DNA from 2 places in the Exiguobacterium sp. s91 genome. Region 2 is predicted to be linked to the other one. Evidence: a T-box and tRNA genes for the amino acid it is inferred to sense, from the RefSeq annotation. Region 2 holds a T-box; the other holds one or more tRNA genes.
The links. A T-box is a leader RNA that pairs with one kind of tRNA and senses whether it is charged. The one in region 2 lies ahead of ileS (isoleucine--tRNA ligase), so its partner is inferred to be a tRNA-Ile.

Region 1: it has a tRNA-Ile gene. The T-box ahead of ileS (isoleucine--tRNA ligase) is inferred to sense a tRNA for this amino acid. The anticodon was not compared.

What each region holds. Positions count from the first base shown of each region.
Region 1 is NZ_JACSMZ010000001.1:1,997,027-2,006,511, forward strand. It holds gene pstC (phosphate ABC transporter permease subunit PstC) at 1-387, opposite strand, end outside; gene KNQ06_RS10425 (PstS family phosphate ABC transporter substrate-binding protein) at 478-1,422, opposite strand; gene KNQ06_RS10430 (peptidoglycan D,D-transpeptidase FtsI family protein) at 1,648-3,720, opposite strand; gene KNQ06_RS10435 (superoxide dismutase) at 3,856-4,464, opposite strand; gene KNQ06_RS10440 (alpha-amylase) at 4,558-6,018, opposite strand; tRNA gene KNQ06_RS10445 (tRNA-Ile) at 6,135-6,208, opposite strand; tRNA gene KNQ06_RS10450 (tRNA-Met) at 6,220-6,293, opposite strand; gene KNQ06_RS10455 (Na/Pi cotransporter family protein) at 6,422-8,065, opposite strand; gene KNQ06_RS10460 (hypothetical protein) at 8,273-8,758, shown strand; gene ispG (flavodoxin-dependent (E)-4-hydroxy-3-methylbut-2-enyl-diphosphate synthase) at 8,926-9,485, shown strand, end outside.
Region 2 is NZ_JACSMZ010000001.1:840,559-850,043, reverse strand. It holds gene KNQ06_RS04205 (RluA family pseudouridine synthase) at 146-1,069, opposite strand; gene lspA (signal peptidase II) at 1,066-1,542, opposite strand; gene ileS (isoleucine--tRNA ligase) at 1,615-4,350, opposite strand; T-box leader at 4,408-4,648, opposite strand; gene KNQ06_RS04190 (DivIVA domain-containing protein) at 4,649-5,170, opposite strand; gene KNQ06_RS04185 (YlmH family RNA-binding protein) at 5,196-5,966, opposite strand; gene KNQ06_RS04180 (YggT family protein) at 5,963-6,238, opposite strand; gene KNQ06_RS04175 (cell division protein SepF) at 6,241-6,567, opposite strand; gene KNQ06_RS04170 (YggS family pyridoxal phosphate-dependent enzyme) at 6,761-7,432, opposite strand; gene pgeF (peptidoglycan editing factor PgeF) at 7,419-8,195, opposite strand; gene ftsZ (cell division protein FtsZ) at 8,280-9,434, opposite strand; gene ftsA (cell division protein FtsA) at 9,482-9,485, opposite strand, start outside.

The sequences.
Region 1 (9,485 bases), 1.2 Mb from region 2:
TGGTTTTAAGATACGGCGTGCGCGGTCTGACGCGTACTCACTTAAATAAATCGCTGATGTGAGACCGATCGGCACGGCAACTAGCATCGCAATCACGGTAATCTCAAGCGTACCGACGACAAGTGGCCAAATTCCATACTCTGGTTGTGAGTTGAGTGGATACCAGCTCGTACTGCCGAAGAATTCCTTGAACGGAACGACTTCGAAGAAGTGTTCTGTTTCAATGACTAACGTGAGAATGATGCCGATGGTCGTAACGACCGAGACGAACGCACAAAGGAATAACACGATCGGCATGACGCGTTCCATGACGTTTTTCATACTATATTTTTGCTGTCGGTTCTGTTGAATCAGCTCGCGAACCGATTTATTTTGTGTTGAACTCATCCTTCTTCACTCCCTACTCCTTCTTGACATGAGAACGGGACCCAACCGGTACAGACTTCCCCGGTTGGGCCATCCTCATGACTCGATGATTTATTTCATTGCGTCTTCAATTGCTTTTGCGTTTTCATCGTAACGATCTTGTGGCATTTTGATATATCCGACTTCTTCAGCAAGATCACCAGCGTTTTCGTTCGTGAACTGAACGAAGTCAGCGACTTGTTTTTTGTCTTTCATCGATTTGTTATTGATGTACGTGTAGATTTCACGTGATAGTGGATAAGAAAGATCTTTGATCGTTTCTGGTGTTGGATCGACTGCGTCTTTTCCTTCAGCAGAAAGTGGTACTTCCTTCAACTTATCTTTATTCTCAGCGTAGTATGCATAACCGAAATATCCGATTGCGCCTTTCGTTCCTTCAACACCTTTGACGAGAACGTTATCGTCTTCTGATAATTGAACATCTTTACGCATGTCTTTTTTCTCAAGTACTTCCTCAGAGAAGAAGTCGAATGTTCCTGAATCTTTCCCTGGGCTGAAGAATTTCAATGGTTCAGCCGGATAAGAAGAATCGACATCTTTCCAAGTCTTGATGTTCGGGTCGAGCCAGATTTTCTCGAGTTGCTCCATTGAGAGTTCTTTTACCCATGTATTTTCTTTGCTGACTGCGACAGTCAAACCATCATATGCGAGTGCCATTTTCGTGAATTCAATGTTGTTCTTTTTCGCTTCAGCCGCTTCTTCTTCTTTAATTTCACGTGACGCGTTTGAAAGATCTGTTTCACCAACGACGAAGCGTTTGAATCCGCCACCTGTACCAGAAACACCGACTGTGACATCTACGTCAGGTTGTTCCATTGAATATTCTTCACCGACAGCTTCCATGATCGGGAAGACAGTAGAAGAACCGTCGATTGCGATTTTTCCTTTTAAATCAGATGAACTAGCAGAACCGCCTTTATCGTTACCACATGCTGCCCCCACTACTGCGATTGATGCTACCGTTGTGATGAGTGCTGTTTTTTTCATCCAAGACATGATTAATTTTCCTCCTCGAAAGTATGTCGCTGACGATGCTACGACTTTTTATCCGTTTTCCTTACAAGACTTATACTACGGATGAACTATTAAAACGAAATGAATCCAACGTAAAAGAATTGTAAAGGCGTGTTTTTTAGTGTTTACAATTCGAAATCCATTAGAAAAAAAGGTCAATGCAAACAAAAAAACGAGAGTGATTGCTCACTCTCGTTTTCCATCTAGTTAATTTGGCTTAGTTTGCCATGGTACGTCCTTCACATTGAAATACGCTTTGACAAGATCGTGACCAATTTTTGAGTTGACGGTTTCTTGTTCCATATAAGGAAGGAACACGGCCCATGCCATCTCTGGATTATCGTACGGTGCCCAGCCGACAAGGTTCGAGTTCAATGAACGAACTGGTTGTCCACTTCCATCACGTAAGGCGATTCCATCGTCACCATAGACACTAACCTGCGCTGTACCTGTTTTCGCAGCTGCATCAATACCGGTTTGTGCGATGATTTTTGCTGTACCACGCTCTCCTTTGACAACGCGATGTAATCCTTCACGAACATGATCAATGTTATCTTGACTGACTTCAATTCGATTCAAATAATTCGTCTTAAAGCTATAATCAACTTGTTTTGTCCCTTTTTCAATCGAATTCGACGCGAGAACTTCTTTTAAGAAGTGCGGCTGAACACGATAGCCACCGTTGGCAAGTGTTGAAATATATTGTGCGACTTGTAGCGGTGTAAAGGCATCATATTGTCCGATGACTCGGTCCATGAGTAAAGTGACACGGTCAGGTGTTCCTTGCACACCTTTTGCTTCGTACGGTAAATCTACACCCGTCGTCACTCCAAGCCCGAACTGACTGTAGTAATTCTGCATGATAGCAGCTGCTCCGTCCACACTCGCTCCGGCAATACCGTTACTTGGGTACTTCGCCATCCGCATTGCAATGTTGAACATATAAACGTTTGATGAACGCTCAAGTGCTGTTAAATCCGTAATTGGACCCATGTTGACATACGATCCTTTTTTCGTACCACCAATCGTGATCGGTGTATCGTTGATGACTTCGTTTTGACGAATAACACCCTCTTCGAGTCCCATCGCAACCGTTGCGCCTTTGATCGTCGAACCGATTTGAAGCGACGTCAATACATTATTGATTGCGACATCTGAGAACTTACCGGTTGCTGGATCCAACTTTTGACCAGACATCGCAAGAATCTCACCTGTCTGTGGATTCATGACGACGGCGTAACCTTCTTTTAGATAACGACTACCCATGCCACGTCCCATTTTAATGGCTTGTTGCATGATTTGGTCGACTTGTTTGTTGTATTCCGCATCCACGGTCAGAACGAGATCTTTACCGGACTCGCCTTCCTCGCGTTTTGGATCACCGACCGGCTCTCCATTGAACGTCTCATACACATCGTACGCTGGTTTCCCGCGCAGAAGATCTTCATACTGTTGTTCAAGGAATGATGTTCCGACACGGTCATTCAAGCTGTAACCTTTTGCTTTGAACTCAGCTTGTTGTTCTGCTGGAATCTTCGAGTACTTCCCGAAGATGTTCCGAAGTGTTCCTTCATATGGATAAGAACGCTCGTAGAACGGTTCCACCGATACACCCTTTAAATCTTCTAGATTTTCATCGATGATCGCCATCTCTTTTGCGGAAGCACCGAGTTTGACGAGTTGCGGATCAAGTGCGTATCCGACTTCCATGTTATGTTTGATCGCAATGACTTCCATCGTTTGATCGTCATAATCGATATCGTCTTTCGTAATCGCATCTAATCGGATTTGATCCTGTTCTGCGATTGATAGTTTACTTTGTGCCTCTGCTGAAGGATATTTCTGTTTGACGGCTTCTTGATAACGACGATCAGACTCTTTCATGTTCGTCGCGATCCAGAAATCCTTAATATCACGTTCTGTGACTTTCCAATCTTTTTTAGGTAGATCAATGATTGCTGCAAGACGCTGTGCAATCTCAATGCGTTCATCGACTTTCGTCGTTTGTGCTCGACGGTAGACGATCGAGTATTTAGAAATCGTATCAACCAAAAGACGACCATCCCGGTCATAAATCTTTCCGCGTGGCACTTCATATTTTGATGCGATCATTTCTGTTTTTTGAACTTCCCGCGAAATTTTCTCACCATTGACGATTTGCACGACTCCTAAACGGAAAATCAAAATCGCAAACAATAAAAAAACGACGAAGAACATTAAATTCAGACGAAGCGGCAGATGATTACGCCGTCTTCCTCGTACGGTAATTCGTTTAGCCATGGCGTACTCCCCTATCGTTCAAAAGTCATCTTGTTTCATTATATAGAAGGAAACTTTCCATAACAACCTATCCCATCATTTTCCGCATTAAAAAAAGCGTATCGTTCACAATTGAACGATACGCTAGTTTTCACATTACTTCGCGTCAGCGTAAAGCTTCGCTACGTGATCCCAATCAACGACGTTGAAGAACGCATTGATGTAATCAGGACGACGGTTTTGGTAGTTGAGATAGTATGCGTGTTCCCAAACATCAAGACCGAGGATTGGTGTTTTGCCTTCCATGACTGGTGTATCTTGGTTTGGTGTCGAAACGACCGCCAATTTTCCACCGTCAACGATTAACCAAGCCCAACCTGAACCAAAACGAGTTGTTGCTGCTTTCGCGAATGCATCTTTGAATGCATCGAATGATCCGAATGCTTCGTCGATTGCTGTCGCGAGTTCGCCTGTTGGAGCAGCGCCATCGTTCTTCTTCAACAGTTTCCAGAAGAATGAGTGGTTCCAGTGACCGCCACCGTTGTTACGGACTGCAGTTTGAATGTTTGCTGGGAGAGCATCCAAGTTTTGAAGAAGTTCTTCAAGTGACTTTCCTTCATGTTCTGTACCCTCAAGCGCCGCATTCACGTTCGTGACATACGTGTTGTGGTGTTTCGTGTGGTGAATCTCCATCGTACGAGCATCGATATGTGGCTCAAGCGCATCATAAGCGTAGCCGAGTTCTGGTAATTCAAATTTTGACATGTTCATGTCCCCCTTTGTGCTATTTTCGAAAACTTCAATACCCTTTAAGACTAGCAAAAGAACCTGTGTTGACGCAAGTCAAGACCCTCGGATTTACTTGACTTCTCGTGGAGCAAAAACTGAGACACCACCACCTGGAACTGGGAAGACACCAAATCCTTCATCGTCGATCACGACAGGGTGATCTTGATGGTTCGTATAGTCGAACCATTCTTGGCCTGCCCGTTCTTCACCAACGAACATCCGTTTTTCACACATATCGGCATTCGACAATAAGACCGCACAGCCAGAGTTCTCAATTTCCTCAACTCCACGACGAACCCAACCGACACAATGTGGATCATCGAGATAATCTTCTTGCTCACCATATGCTTTGTGATACCGTGCATAGAGTAAAGCATCGATCATTTCTTTTTTCCCTTCTACCGGATGTGGTCCTTGCACTCCATAATAGTCACCGTAGAAGACACATGGGTAACCGTCTTTACGAAGTAAAATCGCCGCGTAAGCGTGTTGTTTGAACCAGTCATCCACCCACGACTCAAGTGATTCCCCCGGTTGAGAATCGTGATTGTCGACGAACGTGACGGCATTCGTCGGGTGTGATTCGACAAGGGTATCTGCAAACAATGTCGTCATATCAAACTCCTGTCCCAGCTTCGAAGCTTCATGGAACTTATAATGAAGCGGAACATCGAACAAATCGATCGTATAGTCGACGCTATCAAGGAAATGACGACAATCATCGAGATCTGATTTCCAGAACTCACCGACCATATAGAAGTCACCTTCACTTTTTTCAATCATTGATTTTGCGAATTCATGAACGAATTCATAGTTGATATGTTTGATGGCATCGAGTCGGAAACCTTGGCAATCAATTGTTTCTTGGAACCAATGTCCCCAGCGGATCATTTCTTCTCGGACTTCCGGGTGATTATAATCGATGTTCGCGAACATCAAATAGTCATAGTTTCCGAATTCATCATCGACTTGATCATTCCAATCTTTATTTTTACCGGAAATTTTAAAGACACCCGTCTTTTCTTCACGGGCATCAAAATCCGTTCCATTGAAAAATTCATGTGTCCAGATGAAATCTGAATATTTTCCGTTACGTCCTGGGAACGTAAACTTCGTCCAAGCTTCGATTTCAAACTCTTCTGAAATTTCTTTCGAACGATCTTCCGGATGGACTTCGACGACATTGATCGTCTCGAGTTCATCGGCTGCTGCTTTATGGTTCATGACGACATCAGCGTAAACAGCGATATCGTTCTCCCGAGCAACCTGGATCGCTTCGACGAGTTCATCTTTCGTACCGTATTTCGTACGGACCGTTCCTTTTTGATCAAATTCGCCTAAATCATAGACGTCATAGATGCCATATCCTGTATCTTCATCCGATTGACCTTTTGACGCCGGTGGAATCCACACGGACGTGATGCCGGCAGCACGTAATTCAGGCGCCCGCTCTTTCAAGCGTTGCCAGTGCTTCCCATCATTCTCTACATGCCACTCAAAAAACTGCATCATCGTATGGTTACGTTCCATCTCTCTTCGCTCTCCCTTAGTTACTATAGTATGAATATTATTACAATATCTTTACTATTCCCCGGGGGAACAAAAATAAACGCTTCCCGTTTTTCAACGAGAAGCGTTCTACTGAATGGACCCTGCAGGGCTCGAACCTGCGACCGGACGGTTATGAGCCGTCAGCTCTAACCAGCTGAGCTAAGGGTCCTTAAGTAATAGTAGCGGCGGAGGGAGTCGAACCCACGACCTCACGGGTATGAACCGTACGCTCTAGCCAGCTGAGCTACACCGCCATGATGTATGTTTCTTACTCTTACTAGATTACGAGATGTGGCGAAACTTGTCAATATGCTATTTCAAAAAAATAAACAGCTGATTTCATTTTTTTGAAATCAGCCGTCATAAGAAAATCGTATTTCACTTAGTTCGTTAAAGCCGTCCGCTGTTCAAGGACGAGATCCGTGATGTTAACGGCGTGATCGCCAATTCGTTCGAGGTTTGACAAGAGATCGACGAAGATCATCCCTGCTTGTCCCGTACATTCGCCAGCGTTAACACGAAGGACGTGATGCTTCCGGAATGACCGTTCGAGTGCATCGAGTTTACCTTCGAGTTCTAGAACTTTGCGAGCTCGTGTGACATCATCCTCTTCGACAGCGCGTACGGCACAATCGACGATTTCTTGCGTCAAGGCATACATGTCATCAAGCTCTTTCTTCGCAGCTGATGTGAACTGAATTCGGTTGACGATTTGGAAATCGACTAATTCAACGATGTTTTCGACGTGGTCACCGATTCGTTCGAAATCATTGACAGCGTGCATCAGTAACGAGTGTTCATTTGATTCACGCTCTGATAAATCATGTGCCGCTACTTTAACGAGATAACTCGTGACTTCTGTATTTAAATGGTTGATCGCATATTCAATCTGCTCTGATTCTGAAACATCTTTCTTATCATGCGATTGCGTGTAACGGTGCGCTTTTGCAAGTGCGTCTTTCGAGAATTCTCCCATTCGCAATACTTCGAGCTTTGCTTGATTCAAAGCAAGTGCCGAAGATTGGTTCAAGATGTTCTGATCGAGATGACGCGGTTTCGAATCAATCGTCGTATCCGTACCCGGTACGATTTTTTGTACAAGCCATGCGATTTGCGCAATGAACCAACATTGAATCAACGTATTGACGACATTGAATGTTCCATGTGCAAAGGCGATTTGCATTTTTGGACCTAAATCAAGCGCGCCTGTGATCCAAGTAATGAAGCTTGAGAAGATTGGTAATGCAATCAAGAATAAAATCGTCCCGATAATGTTGAAGATGACGTGTGCCGCTGCTGTCCGTTTAGCTGCAATCGACGCACCAAGTGCTGCAAGTACTGCTGTGATCGTTGTTCCGATGTTATCACCGAACAAGACCGGAAGTGCTGCTTTGATATCGATCATGCCACCAGCGTACAACTCTTGTAAGATACCGATCGTTGCTGAAGACGATTGGACAAGAACAGTAAAGATCGTTCCGACGAATACACCAAGCAATGGATTATCCGACATCGATACCGTCAACTCACGGAACCAGACACTTGACTCGAGTGGAGCCATTCCGTCGCCCATCAATGTCAAACCATAGAACAATGCACCGAAGCCAAAGAAAATCTGTCCGATGTATTGAACCCGTTCTTTATTGAAGAAGAAGATCAAGAAAGCACCAATTGCGATTGCTGGAAGCGCAGCTTCCTTGACGTTAAAGCCGATGATGAAAGCCGTAATCGTTGTTCCGATGTTAGCCCCCATGACGACTCCGATTGCCTGTCGTAAATTCATCAGACCTGCACTAACGAGTCCGACAACGATGACGGTCGTCCCTGACGACGACTGTATCAAAATCGTGACGACGATACCCGCTAGGATACCTAACAGTGGATTTGTCGTATATTTATCGAGGATATAACGTAATCGGTCTCCTGCTGTTTTTTGGAGCCCATCTCCCATATACTTAATACCGAATAGGAAAATCCCGAGTCCACCTATGAAGGTGAAAATCATTTCCTGCAAATCATAGTTCATCTTGCCAGCTCCTTTATTTCATGTGGATTGATGTGTTTGTAAAGTTTATTTTCTCAACTCCCCCATTATGTAAAGGTCTGTTGAACTTGTAAATAGTTTTTGAGACATCCGTTTGTTAAGGTTTTATTAATCTGTACCATCACACATAAACCCTTTATCACCAATAAAAATTAAACAATTAAAATCTGTTATAAAACAGTAGAAAGAGTGATTCACTTGTCATTTTTACGTCAACTGATTAATTACTTACAAACTTCTTTAATTCCAAATCGTCCGTTTTTGCGTCTTCGTTTGGCAGATGTTTCCCTTTATTTTTGTGGATTAGCTTGGATTTCATTTTGGACGACGGTCATTGATTCCTTCTTTTTACAAAAAAACATCCCGATCATCGTTTGGTTCATCCTTCATTTCATCTTTATCGCAATCGCTGTATTACTTTACGTATTGTTTATGGCGTATCTAACGAAGGGGTTCGTCCGATTGTTACTTCCACGTCCGTGGGCGTATCGCCACACATTTCCTTACACGGTCGCAACGAATCTCTGGTCTTTCCCAATCGGTATGCTTCTATATCAACTCGATTATCTTCGCTTCGGAATCGGGATACTCGTAATCGGACACTTCGTCTACACATTAGTGCCATTATGGATCGCCCGTTCCTCGAAGCCGCGTTCTTCACGTAAACCTCAATGAGTATTAAAATCAGGCGTCCGACGGATTGACGGACGCCCTTCTTTCATTAAACAATTGTAAATGTTCAATTTTCGTTCTTGTTTCTCGATTTTTAGGGAATAGTTCGATATGATAGAAAAGGTAAACATAAACAATATGGCGGTATGCCACAAAAGGAGATTTTCGATATGCCGAAAATGGTCCATCGCTCTAAGACTCGTCCCGTTCGTGTAGGGGACCTTGTCATTGGTGGAAATAATGAAGTCATCATCCAAAGTATGACGACAACTAAAACACACGACGTCGAAGCGACAGTCGCTGAAATCCTACGCCTTGAAGAAGCTGGTTGCCAAATCGTCCGCGTCGCTTGTCCAGAAGAACGTGATGCGCTCGCACTTGCAGAAATCAAAAGCCGAATCAACATTCCGCTTGTCGTAGACATCCACTTCAACTATAAACTTGCGCTTATGGCAATCGAAGCTGGCGTCGATAAAATCCGAATCAACCCGGGTAACATCGGTCGCCGCGAAAAGGTCGAAGCCGTCGTTACAGCAGCAAAAGCAAAAAATATCCCAATCCGGATTGGGGTAAATGCCGGTTCACTTGAAAAGCATATTCTTGAAAAATATGGCTACCCAACTGCTCGTGGTATGGTCGAGAGTGCGTTGCACCACATTAAGATTCTCGAAGATCTCGACTTCCATGATATCATCGTCTCGCTTAAGGCATCAGACGTACAGTTGGCGCT
Region 2 (9,485 bases):
GTAGGTTCTCCCTTTCGCAGCCTCTCCGGACTCGATTAAAGGTGATACTAGTTAGGTAGGATCGTCACTCGGACGACCGAAGTGTCAGTAGAGGATGTCTCGCATCGCTCTCTAGGTGATACTCTACCGTTTTATTAGAAAAACGTCAAGACTCTAATTCAAGTTTTTTCAATTGACCGATTTCAAATGTCATCTCTTCTGGGAGCGGTGCTTCAAAGCGCATCCACTCACCTGTGCGTGGGTGTTCGAAACCGAGAACCGCAGCATGCAAGGCTTGACCGTTCATTTTCATCGTCTTGCGTGGACCATATTTCGGGTCACCCGCAAGCGGGAAACCGATATAACGCATATGGACACGGATTTGGTGCGTCCGTCCTGTTTCAAGTTTACATTCAACGACCGTAAAGCCTTCGTACCGATCGAGAACACGGAAATGGGTTACGGCAGACTTTGAATTCTTATCCGTTACCGTCATCCGTTGACGGTCGTTCTTATCGCGTCCGATCGGCGCTTCGATCGTTCCGAGTTCGTGCGGGATTTCACCGTGCACGAGCGCGATGTAGAGACGTTCCGTCGTCTTCTCTTTTAATTGATGCGCCAGTGACTCATGCGCTAAGTCGTTCTTAGCGACCATCAACAGACCAGACGTATCCTTATCGATCCGGTGAACGATTCCTGGACGTTTGACGCCATTGATGCCTGAGAGATCTTGACAGTGGTGTAATAAGGCGTTGACGAGCGTTCCTGAGACATGACCTGCCGCCGGATGGACGACCATCCCTTTTGGTTTGTTGACGACGATGACGTCCGAGTCCTCATACACGACTTCAAGCGGGATGTCTTCCGGTAAGATCTCGAGCTCCACCGCTTCCGGGATATGAACGACAATCGATTCCGTTCCCGATAATTTATAGTTCGGTTTGACGACACGACCATCGACTTCGACACGTCCCGCTTTCAACCATTCCTGTACTTGCGAACGCGACCAATCGTTTTGTTCTGCGAGCCATTTATCAATGCGCCCTGTCGCTCCATCCGCTTGTACGGACCATGTTTCTACTTCATTCATTTATCCATCGTTCCTTTCTTAGTCAACCGTTCTTCGAACATGACGCTGATCAGCATCGTGATGACACCAAACGTCAAACAGACGTCTGCGACATTAAAGATCGGAAAATTATAGCCGAACGGGAAGAAATGGAAGAAATCAACGACTTCTCCTCGTGCCATTCGATCAATGAAATTTCCGATCGCACCACTGAGCAATAACGCGATGCTCCAAGCAAATACCTTATTTTTCGTGCCTTCCTTGTAGAGGAAGTAAATCAATCCAATGACGACGACGACTGTAACGATGAAGAAAAAGCCGAATTTACCTTCGAGCATTCCCCACGCAGCGCCTCGATTTCGATACGAGTTTAGATAAAAGAAATCCGGAATGACCGTGATCGCTTGACCGATCGTCATGTTTTGAACGACGATCCATTTCGTCAACTGGTCGATTCCAACGAGTAAAGCAGCAATCCCTAAGTAAAGCCACATCCTATTGTCCTCCGCATCCAAAAATAATGAGGGACGTCCTGCGAAGTCGCAGTCGCCCCTCCCTTTGTATCATTATAAAGAATTGACGACTTCAGTACAACGTGGGCAAAGCGTCGGATGAGCTGGATCTTGTCCGAGTTCCGTCGAATATGTCCAACAACGTTCACATTTTTCACCGTCAGCTTTTTGAACCGTGATGCCGGTCGTCTCATACATCTTATCCGCCGTTTCCACGAATTCGAGTTGTGAGACTTGGAGTAACTGCTCAAGATGATCGATTGTTCCGAGCAAGGCTTTCGTCTCTTCCTTCGGTGCAAGCAAGAGTTTCGCTTCGAGTGTCTTACCGACGAGTTTCTCAACACGCGCTTCCTCGAGTGCTTTTAAGACATCATCGCGGAACGTCAGGAACGCGTTCCATTTCTCGATGAGGGCAAGTCCTTCTTCTGAGACTTCGACCGTTTCCGGAAGGTCTGTCAGGAAGATACTCTTCGTCTCAACAGCTGGTACGAATTCCCATGCTTCGTCTGCTGTGTGAGGCAAGACCGGTGCCATCAATTGCAACAAGGCAACGACTGTATCATACATGACCGTCTGAACCGCACGACGCGATGTCGCGTCTGCTTTTTCGATATACAGGATATCTTTCGTGTAATCGAGGTAGAACGACGACAAATCAAGGACACAGAAGTTGTGGAGCAATTGATAGACCGACATGAAGTCGTACGCATCATAAGCCGCTTTTACTTTTCCAACAAGTTGGTCCAGTTTCGTCCGCATGAAACGGTCTGACTCTGGTAAGTCTTCAAATGCGACGCGGTGCGTCGCAGGATCGAATTGATCCAAGTTTCCGAGGAGGAAACGAACCGTGTTGCGGATTTTCCGGTATGACTCTGAGACTTGTTTGAAGTTATCCATCGATGCCCGGACATCAGCTTGATAATCGACAGATGCCACCCACAAGCGAAGGATCTCTGCTCCGAATTGTTGCATGACTTGGATTGGTGCAATCGTGTTACCGATCGATTTCGACATCTTGCGACCTTGACCATCCAGAACGAATCCGTGACTGACGACCGCTTTGTATGGTGCTTTTCCTGTCGTTGCGACGGCTGTCGATAGCGACGAGTTGAACCAACCACGATATTGGTCAGATCCTTCAAGATAGAGATCCGCTGGACGTGTCAATTCAGGACGTGTCGCAAGGACACCGGCATGTGATGAACCAGAATCGAACCAGACATCCATGATGTCCGTTTCTTTTTTGAAGGTACCGTTCGGGCTTGCTGGATGTGTGAATCCTTCAGGAAGCAAGTCGACTGCTTCGCGCTCATACCAGACATTTGATCCGTGAGCTGCAAATAAATTCGCGATATGATCAATCGTTTCTGGTGTGACGATTTCCGTTCCATCTTCAGCATAGAAGATTGGAAGTGGAACGCCCCAAGCACGTTGACGTGAGATGACCCAGTCGCCGCGGTCTTTGAACATGTTGTGGAGACGTGTTTCGCCCCACTCTGGTATCCACTGGACGCCTTTGATTTCATCAAGGATTTCCGCACGGAAGTCTTTGATTGAAGCGAACCACTGTGGCGTTGCCCGGAAGATGACCGGTTTTTTCGTCCGCCAGTCGTGTGGATACGAGTGTTTGATGAACGACAGTTTTAAGAGAGCGCCTGCTTCTTCGAGTGCGAGACCGATTTCTTTGTTCGCATCCTCATAGAACATGCCTTCGAATCCAGGAGCTTCTGCTGTCATGACCCCTTTATCGTCGACTGGGCAAAGAACGTCAAGACCGTACGCTTGACCGATACGGAAGTCATCTTCCCCGTGACCTGGAGCCGTATGCACGACACCTGTCGCTTCCGCTGTAACGTGATCGCCAAGCATGACGAGTGATTCACGGTCGTACAATGGATGTTTTGCTTTCATGTATTCGAAGTCCGCACCATTAAAGATACGTCCGACTGTTGCGTCTTCCCATCCGAGTGCTTCGATGACTTCAGGAACGAGTGTTTCCGCTACGATATAGCCTTTTCCTTGATATTCGATCCGCGCATATGTCAGTTCCGCACTGACAGAGATTCCGAGGTTCGCTGGAATCGTCCATGGTGTCGTCGTCCAGATGACGAAATGATCCGTCGGCTCTAAGATGTTTTTCCCGTCCATGACTTGGAACGCGACATAGATAGCAGCTGACCGTTTATCTTGATATTCGATTTCTGCTTCAGCGAGTGCTGATTCAGAAGACGGTGACCAATAGACCGGTTTCTTCCCTTTGTAGATATAGCCTTTGTTCGCCATATCCCCGAATAAACGAATTTGAGCTGCTTCAAATTCTGGTTGCAGGGTGATATATGGGTTGTCATAGTCACCGAGAACGCCGAGGCGTTTGAACTGTTCGCGTTGGTGATCGACTTGTTCGAGCGCATATTTCGCACATAATTCACGGAATTCAGCGACCGTCATCGATTTACGATCAACACCGGCTTTTTGAAGTGCAGTTTCGATCGGTAATCCGTGTGTGTCCCAACCAGGCACGTACGGAGACTGGAAGCCATTCATTGATTTATAACGAACGATGATGTCTTTTAAGACTTTGTTTAATCCGTGACCCATGTGGATGTCACCATTCGCATACGGAGGACCATCGTGGAGGATGAACGTTGGCTTTCCAGCGTTCTTTTCCTGGACCGCAGCGTAGAGATTCATCTCTTCCCATCGTGCTTGCATATCTGGTTCACGTTTTGGCAAGTTGCCTCGCATTAAAAACTCTGTTTTCATCATCAATAAGGTTTCTTTGTAATCCATCTGACTATCTCTCACCTTTCGCTTTAAAAGTACAAAAAAAGCCAAGCTCATCCCTGAGATAGGGACGAGCTTGGCTGAACTCGCGGTACCACCCTACTAATCCCGCTCGCCAGTTTGACGACGCAGGACCGCTTAAGAACTCGATAACGGGAGTGAGCCGGCATGACTTACTGTTCAGCGAACGTTCAGTCATGCACTCCAAGGGGATACCCCATCTTTTTCGTTGCTCGGGCTTCCACCATTCCCCGATTCGCTGTCAACCGTCCAAGATGCGACGTGTCCTTGTCATTGATTTTATTTATACGACATCGTCGTCATTATACGCAACTGCTGGAACATCGTCAAGCGCTCCACGAGAAGAGAAATCAAACGCATCCCAGTCATGGCTCGTCAATAATTCCATCTGCGCATCGATCAATACTTTGAATCGATTACGATAGAGTTCGATTTTTTTGCGCATTTGCTCTACTTCGAAGTCCGTCCGTTGTGCCCGGCGTTGCGCCGCATCTTGCAACTGCTCTGCTTCACGTTCTGCTTGCTTTAGAATCAAGCTCGCTTCTTTTGAAGCATTGGCTTTGACTTCTTCAGCCGCTTCCTGTGCGACGATGATCGATTTATTCAATGTTTCTTCCATCGAACTGAAGTAATCGACGCGCGCTTGCATGTTTTGGATGACTTCCTGTTGCTGACGATTCTCACGTAACAACAATTCAAAATCCTTGATGACTTGATCTAGGAATTCGTTCACTTCATCTTCGTCATAGCCGCGAAACTTTCGTGTGAACTCCTTATTATGAATATCGAGTGGCGTTAATGGCATGATGAATTCCTCCTCCGCATTTATCTTATCCTTTTAAAATACCGTATTGTAGCTTGATCCGGTCACGTTTCGTTGATCCGAGGATTGCAATCAACTTGACGCGTCCTGTTCCACGCAAGGAAAGCAAGTCGCCTTCTTCTAGCATGAAACTCGAATCATCCACTACTTTGTAATTGACCTTACTTTCACCTTGTTTAATGAGCGTCTGTGCTTTTTGACGTGAGAAGCCTAAAATTTCACTCACGACCGTATCGAACCGAAGTGAACTGACGAACCCAAGTGTCTCTTCCCACTCTTGATCCTTCACTTTCAAACGGTCTTCCGCCTCAACACGCGAAAGACGAATCTTCGTCTTCCCTGCACGTTCGACGTTTGCTTCGATATAGGTCGCGACTTCGTCCGCGACGGCAAACTGTACTTGATCCTGAATGATGACGTCGCCGAATTTAGATCGTTTCAATCCGACGTTCAATAATGTACCGGTGACTTGACGATGAGAAAGTTCAACGAATTTAGTAGGATAATGAATGCGATAGATGGAAATGTCAAAGTCATCCGCGTTGTATTCATAATAATCTGGTGCGAGGATTGCCCGTTTACGTTCAGCGCCTTCGAAACCGCCCTCAAAAAAGAGGGCGCATTTCGAGCCGACGAGTTCTTGTGTGATTTGTTGTTCACGTGGATCTAGGAAATCCGTTAATTTGAACGTATAGGTCGCTTCCACGTGATCGATCCAGTTCAAGACTGAATCGACGAATTCCCGCTCGCTTCCACGATAATGATCGTATACGCTCATACTAAAAAGATTGCTCGGATACCCGATTGAGCCAAGTTCAAGACGAGGAAGGCTACAATCGGCGAGATATCCAGCATGCCCCCGATAGGCGGGATGATACGACGGAAGGGCGCTAGGAATGGCTCGACTAACATCGCGAGCACTTGTCCGAATTTAGAATCACGGGCATTCGGGAACCACGAAAGCAGGATATAAACGATCATAACGTAACTGTAATACTGTAATAACGTACTCAATGTACGACCAATTGCGTACATCACTTGAGAATCCATACTTACCACCCCTTATGATTAATATCATCTTCTCCAAGAAGATTCGAGATGCTACCAGCCAACTCGACGTTGTTCGGAACACAGAGGAGGGTATTCTGACTGATCGTCGTAATCGTTCCATCGAGAGCGAAGACGACACCAGATAAGAAATTGATCATCTGTCGTGATTGATCTTTTGACATACGCTGCATATTGACGATGACAGCACGGTTCTGACGAAGATGTTCCCCGATTTCCTGGGCTTCGTTGAAGACACGTGGTTCACTCAAGATGACTTGCGATTTCGTTTTTTTCGTCGCATGAAGCGGCACGATATTCGATTGTCTCACGCTGTCCTCCTTTTGAGTAACACTTGGGGTAGATTCCTCGTAATACTCTTCATACTCTTGTTGTGAAGCACCTCTACCTTTATTTATTGTAGCATCATTTTCATATTCAAGTTCATCTAAATCGTCGCTGTTGCCGAGAAATAGATTTTGCATTTTTGATTTAAAACCCATATCCATTCTCCCTTCTTCTCGTTTAGGTGTGAACGAGCGTCGTCCCGATTCGGACGAACGTCGCCCCTTCTTCGATGGCGATCTCAAAATCAGACGACATTCCCATAGATAACTCCGTACATGGAGCATACGACAATTTTTTCGCCTTGACCTCTTCTTGCAATGTTTTTAATGACCGGAATACCTCACGGATACGCGTCGTATCTTCCGTTAACGGTGCCATCGTCATCAGTCCGATGACACGAATCGCTGGATACTGACCGATTTCATGTAAGAACGACGGTACATCCTCAGGCGCGATGCCTTGCTTCGATTCTTCTCCAGAAACGTTGACTTGAATGAAACAATCAATGATTCGGTCCGTTCGTTTATTGATCTCTTCCGCCAAATGAAGACGGTCAAGGGAATGCAGCACGTCAATGGCATCGATGATCTGACGAACTTTACGAGTTTGTAGCGTACCGATGAAGTGCCATGTACAGGCGGTTCGTCCGAGCTCTGCCTGTTTTTCGAGCAATCCGTCCGGGCGATTTTCACCGAGATGGGTCACACCTGCTGCTAATAATTCAGAAGCAACTTGACTTGAGACTGATTTCGTCACGCCAATCAACTGTACCTGCTTTTCAGAAGAACTCTTTTCACTTGCTTGTTGCATTCGTTTCGTAACCTCTTGTACATTATCAAGAATTGACATCCAATGACTCCTTTACGATCAAACTTGCAAAGCGACCACCGTGGTCGCCGTGGCGATAAGAGAAGTAATCTTCCGCCTGACAGTGTGTACATAGACCTGTGTCAAGGACATCACCGACTCCACAACGCTCAGCTAGCGCAGCGTTCGTTTTTTGTAGCGATAACATCGCTTTTCCATCTTCCTTGCGTATGTAAGGAGACTCATCGAGTTCAAGCGCATCGATTGCATCGATGACGGGTTGATCGACTTCGTAACAACAATCACGGATCGATGGACCGATGACCATTTGAATCGATGAACGACTCGCACCCGCACGTTCCATTTGCTTGACTGTTTCCTCGACGATATTGCCAACAGTTCCGCGCCAGCCGGCGTGCGTATTCGCGATGATTCCTGTCGTCGGATCACAGAAGACAAGCGGCACACAGTCAGCGAACAGCATCATCAATAAGACATTTGAATCGGTCGTCACCAATCCATCTGTACCCGTAATCGCTGTTTCGTAATCCAAAGCACCGCGCCCAGAGTCAAGTGTCGTCACCTGTTCGACGTGATTTCCGTGAACTTGCTGTGCCCAAATCGAGTTCTCGAGGGAGAGATCAAGCTGACGTGCGATGACTTGTCGGTTCTGGATGACACCGTCGCGATCATCGTTGACATGTAATCCTAAATTTCCGTTCTCATGAGGGGCTGCGAACTTCGTCGTAAAGGCGGCACGTACGGTACCCGTCGGTGTATCCCATTTGATCCATTGTCCAAACATGTTCATGCCTCCTTTGATTTTAAAAAAAGAGGCGCCGCTTTCGCGACACCTCATCGTTTAGCAGTCGTGTCACTGGAACATCGATCAACGATTATTCCGGCGAAGGAATGATGGGATGTCCATCGTTTCTTCGACATCTGGCGCTTTAGCCGGTTCAGGATTCGAGCTGACAGGTGTCTCTTCGACTTGTGGTTTAGACTCCTCAGTTGGTGGTGGAGTCGCTTGTTTTTTCTTCAAGAGGTTTTTCATCATCTCTTGTGCCGATGGAATTTCGAAATCGAGTGGTTCGTTTTCGAATTCCGTCGCGATGACTGTGACGATGATTTCATCTTCTAGGTTATCGTTGATGACAGAACCGAAGATCAAGTTGACTTCCTCATCGGCTGCACTCTGGACGATTTGTGCGGCCTCCGTCACTTCGTACAAGCTGAGGTTCGCACTACCTGTGATGTTCATCAGAACACCTTTTGCGCCTTCGATCGATGTCTCAAGCAACGGACTCGAAATCGCTTTTTTCGCTGCTTCCGTCGCGCGGTGCTCGCCTGTCGCGACACCTACACCCATCAAAGCAGAACCTTTCTCAGTCATGATCGTCTTCACATCGGCGAAGTCGAGGTTGATCAGACCAGGTACGGCGATCAAGTCAGTGATACCTTGTACACCTTGACGCAAGACGTTATCCGCTTCTTTAAACGCTTCAAGCATTGGTGTATTCCGATCGACGATTTCAAGTAACTTGTCGTTCGGAATGACGATTAACGTATCGACTTTTTCTTTGAAGTTCTGGACACCTGAAACAGCATGTTGCATCCGTTTACGTCCTTCGAACATGAATGGTTTTGTGACGACACCGACTGTCAATGCGCCGATCTCTTTTGAAATCTCCGCGATGACAGGAGCTGCTCCTGTACCCGTTCCGCCACCCATTCCCGCTGTGACGAAGACCATGTCAGCACCAGAAAGGATTTCTGTTAATTGCTCACGGCTCTCTTCCGCCGCTTTTTTACCGATTTCCGGATTGGCACCCGCACCGAGACCGCGTGTCAATTTAGCACCGAGTTGTAGTTTTACGTCAGCTTGTGACATGTTCAATGCCTGCGCATCCGTGTTTACTGCGATGAATTCTACGCCTTGGACACCGTGTTCAATCATTCGGTTGACGGCGTTCGAACCGCCACCACCTACACCGATGACCTTGATTTTTGCTACTTGGTCCATCATTTCATCAAAATGCAACATAAAAAGGGCCCCCTAATATTTTTTACTCATTGGATTTTTTGTAGGCATTAA